Regions from separate parts of the Mesorhizobium sp. M0496 genome, predicted to be linked through region 2. Evidence: predicted binding sites of a transcription regulator. Region 2 holds the regulator's gene; the other holds the start of a gene.
The links. Region 2 encodes LexA, which represses DNA repair genes until DNA is damaged. Its sites were predicted from a motif close to TGTTCNNNNTGTGTTCNG; they were not measured.

Region 1: the regulator LexA is predicted to act here: its motif matches at 1,731-1,748, upstream of NKI73_RS25265 (ATP-dependent helicase).

What each region holds. Positions count from the first base shown of each region.
Region 1 is NZ_JAMYRC010000036.1:30,422-34,187, forward strand. Features, by position in the region: gene NKI73_RS25265 (ATP-dependent helicase) at 1-1,691, opposite strand, end outside; gene NKI73_RS25270 (glucose/quinate/shikimate family membrane-bound PQQ-dependent dehydrogenase) at 2,003-3,766, shown strand, end outside.
Region 2 is NZ_JAMYRC010000003.1:56,632-60,397, reverse strand. Features, by position in the region: gene NKI73_RS05150 (ComEC/Rec2 family competence protein) at 1-1,934, shown strand, start outside; gene lexA (transcriptional repressor LexA) at 1,928-2,680, opposite strand; gene kynU (kynureninase) at 3,126-3,766, opposite strand, start outside.

The sequences.
Region 1 (3,766 bases), on a different contig from region 2:
TGCCAACGCTCGAAATTGGCCGCGACCTCGCGCAGTGCCGCGCGCGGCTTCGGCTTCAGCTCGTCGCTTTCGGCAAGCTTGGCGGCGGCTTCCAGCATCGGGATGCGCAACGCACGGGCGGTGTCGTGGATCTGGCGGATGGTGGCTTCACCAAGGCCGCGCTTGGGCACGTTGACGATGCGTTCGAAGGCGAGGTCGTCGGCGCCTTGCGCGACGACGCGGAAGAAGGCCAGCGCATCGCGGATTTCCATGCGTTCGTAAAAACGCGGGCCGCCGATGACGCGGTAGTTGAGGCCGAGCGTGACGAAGCGATCCTCGAACTCGCGCATCTGGAAGGAGGCGCGGACCAGGATCGCCATGTCGTTGAGATTGTGCTTCTGGCGCTGATAGGTCTCGATGGTCTCGCCGACGGCGCGAGCTTCCTCCTCGGAATCCCAGGCGGCATGGACATGCACCTTGCCGTCCTCCGGCTCGTCGCGGTCGGTGAACAGCGTCTTGCCGAAGCGGCCCTCATTGTGGGCGATGAGGTGGGAGGCCGCGCCAAGGATGTGCGCGGTCGAGCGGTAGTTGCGCTCCAGCCTTATGATGGTGGCGCCGGGAAAATCCTTGTCGAAGCGCAGGATGTTGTCGACCTCGGCCCCGCGCCAGCCGTAGATGGATTGGTCGTCGTCGCCGACGCAGCAGATGTTGACGGTGGCCGGACGCGGGTTTCCCTCCCCCTTGAGGGGAGGGTGGCCGGGCGAAGCCCGGTCGGGTGGGGTCCGCGCGGCAGTGCTCGACGTTCTGGAGGTGCCTTCTGCGGCAACCCCCTCCGCCCGCTTCGCGGGCACCTCCCCCTCGAGGGGGGAGGACTGCGGCCGCTGCGCCAAAAGCCGCAGCCACATGTATTGCGCTGTGTTGGTGTCCTGGTACTCGTCGACGAGGATGTATTTGAAGCGCTTGTGGTATTCCTTCAGCACGTCCGGATTGGCGCGGAAGATGCGGATCGGGTGGCACAGGAGGTCGCCGAAATCGCAGGCATTCAGCGTCTTCAGCCGCTCCTGATAGGCCTTGTAGAGTTCGCGGCCCTTGCCATTGGCGAAGGCGCGCGCGTCGCCCTCGGCGATATCGGCCGGGCCTTGCCCCTTGTTCTTCCAGCCATCGATCATCTGGGCGAACTGCTTGGCCGGCCAGCGCTTGTCGTCGAGCCCTTCGGCCTGGATCAGCTGCTTGATCAGCCGCACGACGTCGTCGGTGTCGAGAATGGTGAAGTCGGAGCGCAAGCCTGCAAGCTCGGCATGGCGGCGCAGCAGCTTGACGCCGATCGAGTGGAAGGTGCCGAGCCAGGGCATACCTTCGACATTGCCTTCGCCGATCAGGACGCCGATGCGGATCTTCATCTCGCGGGCGGCCTTGTTGGTGAAGGTCACCGCAAGGATCTGCGACGGGAAGGCCTTGCCGGTGGCGAGGATGTGGGCGATGCGGGTGGTCAAGACGCGTGTCTTGCCGGTGCCGGCGCCGGCCAGCACCAGAACCGGACCTTCGGTGGTTTCCACCGCCAGCCGCTGCTCGGGGTTCAGCCCCTTCAGATAGTCGGGCGCATTGTTGTGGCCGCTGCGGGCAGCCATGGCGCGCGCAGCAATGCCCGACGGGGCCGAGGGCCGCGCATTGGGTTCGTCGAAAAAGGGCATGTCTTCGGAAAAGCCGGACATTGCCCCGAATGTAGTGATTCGGGAGCGAAAGACCAGAAGTGTCTACGTTTTGTTCCGGTAAAGTGCCTGATATCGCCGTTCAGGCCTTGCGGTAACCGAGAGCGACGAAAACCGAACGAGCGCGCCTCGTCGGTCATCACGGCGCCGAGAGCGCTGGAAAACGCTGATGCAGGCAAGATGGATTACCACCTCGGCGTGTGCTCCGCGCTTGACAGGCGCGGCAGGCGGGAGAAAGTTGTGCCCAGGGCAGGAAGGTAACGCCGGTTGCCCATGGCCGCGTCGCAAAGCGCAACAGTCGAAGGAGTATCATCTTGGCTGTCACCGTCACCTCCCTCATTCTTTTGCTCATAGGCCTGGCGCTCGGCGGCGGCGGTATCCGCTTAGCTTCGCTGGGCGGCAGCTGGTATTACCTCATAGCCGGTCTCGCATTCCTGATCGCCGCCTGGCTGCTCTACCGGCGCAGATCCACCGCGCTGTGGCTCTACGCGGCGATCGTGCTCGGCACACTTGCCTGGGCGGTCTGGGAAACCGGCTTCGACTGGTGGGAACTCGGGCCCCGCGGCGGCATCATCGTGCTGGTCGCGCTGTGGCTGCTGACGCCATGGGCGAGACGAGGTCTTGTCGGCCCTGATGCGCGCGCGCCGATGATCCTTGCAGTGCTGGCATCGCTTGCCGTCGCTGGCTACTCGATGACGGCCGATCCGAAGGACATTGCCGGCGAACTCGGCACCGACAAGATCGTCGCCAACGCCAATCTCGGCAATGATGTGCCGGCCGGCGAATGGCACTATTACGGCCGCACGCAGTTCGGCCAGCGCTATTCGCCGCTCGATCAGATCACGCCGGACAATGTCGCCAAGCTGCAGCCGGCGTGGACTTACCGCACCGGCGACGTGAAGGGTCCGGACGACGTCGGCGAGACCACCTATCAGGTGACGCCGCTGAAGATCGGCGACACGCTCTACATCTGCACGCCGCACAATTTCGCCATCGCCATCGACGCAGCGAGCGGCAAGGAGAAATGGCGCTTCGACCCCAAGATCAAGCTCGACAAGGACCGCCAGCACCAGACCTGCCGCGGCGTGGCCTATTATGCCGATGCTGCCGGCGCCGCCGGCCAGCCCTGTGCGACCCGCGTCTACCTGCCGACCTCGGACGCGCGGCTGATCGCGCTCGATGCCGCCAACGGGCAGGTCTGCCCGGCTTTTGCCGAGGGCGGCACGCTGAACCTTCTGACCAACATGCCGTATCCGAAGTCGGGCTATTATTACTCGACCTCGGCGCCGCTGATATCAGGCGGCAAGATCATTGTCGGCGGCGCGGTCAACGACAATTATTCGACGCAGGAGCCGTCGGGCGTCATCCGCGCCTACGACGCTGCCACCGGCAAGCTGCTATGGAACTGGGATTCCGGCAATCCGGACCAGACGACGCCATTGGCGGCCGGCCAGACCTACACCGCCAACTCGCCCAACATGTGGTCGACGCCGAGCGCCGACGAGAAGCTCGGCCTGCTCTATGTGCCGCTCGGCAACCAGACGCCGGACCAGCTCGGCGCCGGGCGCAGCGCCAATGTCGAGAAGTTCTCGTCGTCGATCACCGCGCTTGACCTCAACTCCGGGCAATTGCGCTGGGTGAGGCAGACGGTGCACCACGACCTCTGGGACATGGACGTGCCGGCGCAGCCGAGCCTGATCGACATCACCAAACCCGACGGCACGGTGGTGCCGGCGCTGGTCGGGCCGACCAAGCAGGGCGACCTCTATGTGCTCGACCGGCGCACCGGCGAGCCGGTCATCGCTGTCAACGAAGTGCCGGCGCCCGGCGGTGCCATCGAGGGCGATCACACATCGCCGACGCAGCCGGTGTCGGATCTTACCTTCATGCCGAAGCCGCTCACCGGCGCCGACATGTGGGGCCTCACCATGTTCGACCAGCTGGCTTGCCGGATCGAATTCCAGGGCCTGCGCTATGAAGGCCGGTATACGCCACCTTCGGTACAGGGCTCGCTGATCTATCCCGGCAATTTCGGCACCTTCAACTGGGGTGGCGTCGCTGTCGACCCGGTCCGGCAA
Region 2 (3,766 bases):
CGCAGGTGACCGGCCGGATCGTCTCGGTCGACCGGATGGAGAGCGGCCGCATCCGGCTGACCATCGACGTGACGTCGACTGCAAGGCCGAAACTGCGCTATGCGCCGGAGAGGGTGCGGCTTTCGACACGAAAGATCCCGGCGGACATGACCGCCGGCTCCCTGATCACTGGATATGCCAGGCTGTTGCCGCCGACCGGGCCGGTGCGGCCGGACAGCTACGACTTCTCCTTCGACAGCTATTTTGCCGGCATCGGCGGCAGCGGGTTCTTTCTCGGCAATCCAAAACTCGTCGTCACCGACGACTATATGCCGCTGGCAGCCCGCCTTTCCTCGGGGATCGAAAAAGCCCGTGAAGCCATTGCCGATCACATCAGGGGCAGCGTCGGTGGCGCCGAAGGCGAGATCGCCGCGGCGCTGATCGTCGGCGTTCGCGCCGGCATCCCCGATGAAATCAACGAAGCGATGCGGCGCACCGGCATTTACCACATCATCTCTATTTCCGGACTGCACATGGCGTTGGTCGCCGGCACCATCATGGGTTTGCTGCGCGGCGCCTTCGCCCTGTTTCCGGATTTTTCCGCGCGTCGCCCGGTCAAGAAATACGCCGCCGCCGCCGCACTTTTCTCGATCGCCGCCTATCTCATCATTTCCGGGGTCGTCGTTGCCGCCGAGCGCAGTTTCATCATGCTGGCGGTGATGCTGATTGCAGTGCTGTTCGATCGAGCGGCGCTGACGATGCGCAATCTGGCGATCTCGGCGATCGCCGTCATTGTGGTGTCGCCGCACGAGGTGGTCGGCCCGAGTTTCCAGATGTCCTTCGCCGCGACCGCCGCACTCGTCGGCGCCTACGCCGGCTGGGCGGATCATCGTGCAGGAAAGGCGAGACCACCGCCGCCAAAGCGATCGCTGCCCAGTTTCCTGACGCGAAAATTCCTGCTGGCGGCGGGCGGCCTTTCCATGACTTCCATCATCGCCGGCGGCGCCACGGCGCTGTTTGCCATTTGGCATTTTCAGCGTGTGTCGCCGCTCAGCCTGTTCGCCAATCTGGCCATCATGCCCATCGTGACAGTCGTCATGTTTCTGGCCGTCGCCAGCGCGTTGCTGATGCCGTTTGGGTTGGACTGGCCGGCCCTCTACCTGATGGGCAAGGGACTTACGCTGATGATCGCCATATCGGGCTGGATCTCCGAGCGTTCGCCTGTCGATGCGGTCGGACTGATTTCTCAGCAGTCTGTCCTGCTGGTGGCGATTGCCCTGGTCATCGCGACGATGGCGACGACATGGCTGCGGCTCGCGGCTCTTCCCTTCGCGCTTGCCGGCCTGCTGACCGTCTCGGATACGCGCACACCCGACGTGCTGATCTCGGAGGACGCAAGGCTGGTTGCGTTGCCGATCGGCGGTGGCGAACTTGCCGTCAGCCGCGCGCGCCCGAACGAATTCACCGTCGACAACTGGAAACGCGCGCTGACATCCGAAACCATCGTCATGCCGGAGGTGTTCAACGAAGGCGATGGCCAATTCGACGTCAGGGATGCCGCTGAAATGCCGCCGGGAGCGCCGTTCTATTGCACATCAGGCGTTTGTCTCGCCAGGCATCCGTCCGGTGCATTCATTGCCTATGTCGAGGATCGAAAGGACACCTGGAAAGCCTGTGGTTTCGCCGACCTGATCGTCATCAATGACGCGACGGCCTATGACGCCTGTCACAACCCACTGGTTCTCGTCATCACCAAACGGCAACTGGCTCGCAAAGGCAGTGCTGCCGTCTTCTTCGATCGCCAATCGGCGACCACGCCAGCGACAATCAGCTTCGCCGTGGACAGGCCATATCGGCCCTGGCATGTACAACGCAAATTCTCGCGTGAGGCGAGGGGACTGCCGCCCTTCCAGAGACCCGAGAAGCCAGCGGCTAAACCGCAGCCGCCTCAGTAGCGGCGGATCAAACCGACGAGCTTGCCTTGCACCTTGACCCTGTCGGGTCCGAAAATCCGGGTTTCATAGGCCGGATTGGCGGCTTCGAGAGCAATCGAGGCGCCCTTGCGGCGGAACCGCTTCAGCGTCGCTTCCTCTTCATCCACCAGCGCCACGATGATCTCGCCGGGGCTGGCCGTATCGGCATTGCGGATGATGACGGTATCGCCGTCGAAGATGCCGGCCTCGATCATCGAGTCACCCTTGACCTCCAGGGCATAGTGCTCGCCGCCCATGATCATGTCCGGCGGCACCGAGATCGAATGCGTCTGGTGCTGGATGGCATCGATCGGCACACCGGCGGCGATACGACCCATCACCGGGATCGACACGGCGGAGACCACGTCGTCGTCATTGCCGGCCGAAGGCATCCGCGAAGACGCCGGCTTGATCTGTCGGCCAACGCCGCCCTGACCGAGACTAGTCTGACCAAGACTGCCCTGGATGACGCTTGGCGAGAACTTTTTCGCCGCGTTGAGGCCGGGCGCGATCGAGTCCGGCAACCGCAGCACTTCCAGCGCGCGTGCCCGGTTGGGCAGTCGGCGAATGAAGCCGCGCTCTTCCAGAGCCGTGATCAACCGATGAATTCCGGATTTGGAGGCAAGGTCGAGCGCCTCCTTCATCTCGTCGAAGGATGGCGGAATGCCGCTTTCCTTCAGGCGTTCATGGATGAACATCAGCAGTTCGTGTTGCTTGCGTGTCAGCATGGCGGCCCCCAGGGTACCTAAAACCAGAATCAGAAAACAAACCCAGAACAAACACTATCTGTTCCAGTTGTGTTCCGCAACTGTTTAAAGTTTAATGAATTTATTAAGGGGATCGAAATTATTGGCAGCTCGCTGCCGGGCCTCGCCGACGACTGCATCCCGTCACAATGCGCTTGCCGGCATTGAAATTGTTATGGTTAATGGGCTGCCCGCCCATCCCTGGCCCAAGCTTGGCATGAGCTGCCCATGGATCCGCGACGGGGTATTCCCAGCCTTCTGTGCATTCGTCTGCCGTGAACGAAACGAAGCCAAAATGCCAACCTTGGTTAATTTGGTGATGCCAGTGCTGTCCACCAGCGGCGACCGGATTCGTGCGCTGGAAATTCGTCCCTCCGTCATCCCGCCAATAGGCAAGGGCGCGACAACAGTCGTCGGGACGGCTGCGTCAGGTAACGGCCTCCTTGACGGCGAAACGCTGGTCCTTCCATGCACCCGTGCGCAGAATGTCTTCCAGCACCTCAACCGCCAGCCACACATCCTTGTAGCCGACATAGAGTGGCGTGAAGCCGAAACGGATGGTCGATGGCGCGCGGAAGTCACCGATCACCCCCCGCTCGATCAGCGCCCGCATGATTTGATAGCCATGATCGTGAAGGAACGACACCTGGCTGCCGCGCCTGGTCGCGTCGCGGGTGCTCTCCAGCGTGAGACCATAGGCGCCGCACTTCGCTTCGACGAGCTGGATGAACAGTTCGGTCAGCGCGACGCTTTTCTTTCGCAATTCCGCCATGTCGACGTCGTTCCAGATGGCAAGCGCACCTTTGAGCGCCCGCATCGATAGGACCGGCTGCGTGCCGCACAGAAAGCGGCGGATGCCGGTGCCGGCCACATAACCCCGTTCGAAGGCAAAGGGCCGTGCATGCCCCCACCAGCCGCTGAGTGGCTGGCTGATCTCGCCATGGTGGCGCTGGGCGGCATAGATGAAGGCCGGCGCGCCCGGCCCCCCGTTGAGGTACTTGTAGGTGCAGCCGACAGCGAAATCGGCATTTGCGCGGTCGAGCTCGACCGGCAGAGCGCCCGCGGTGT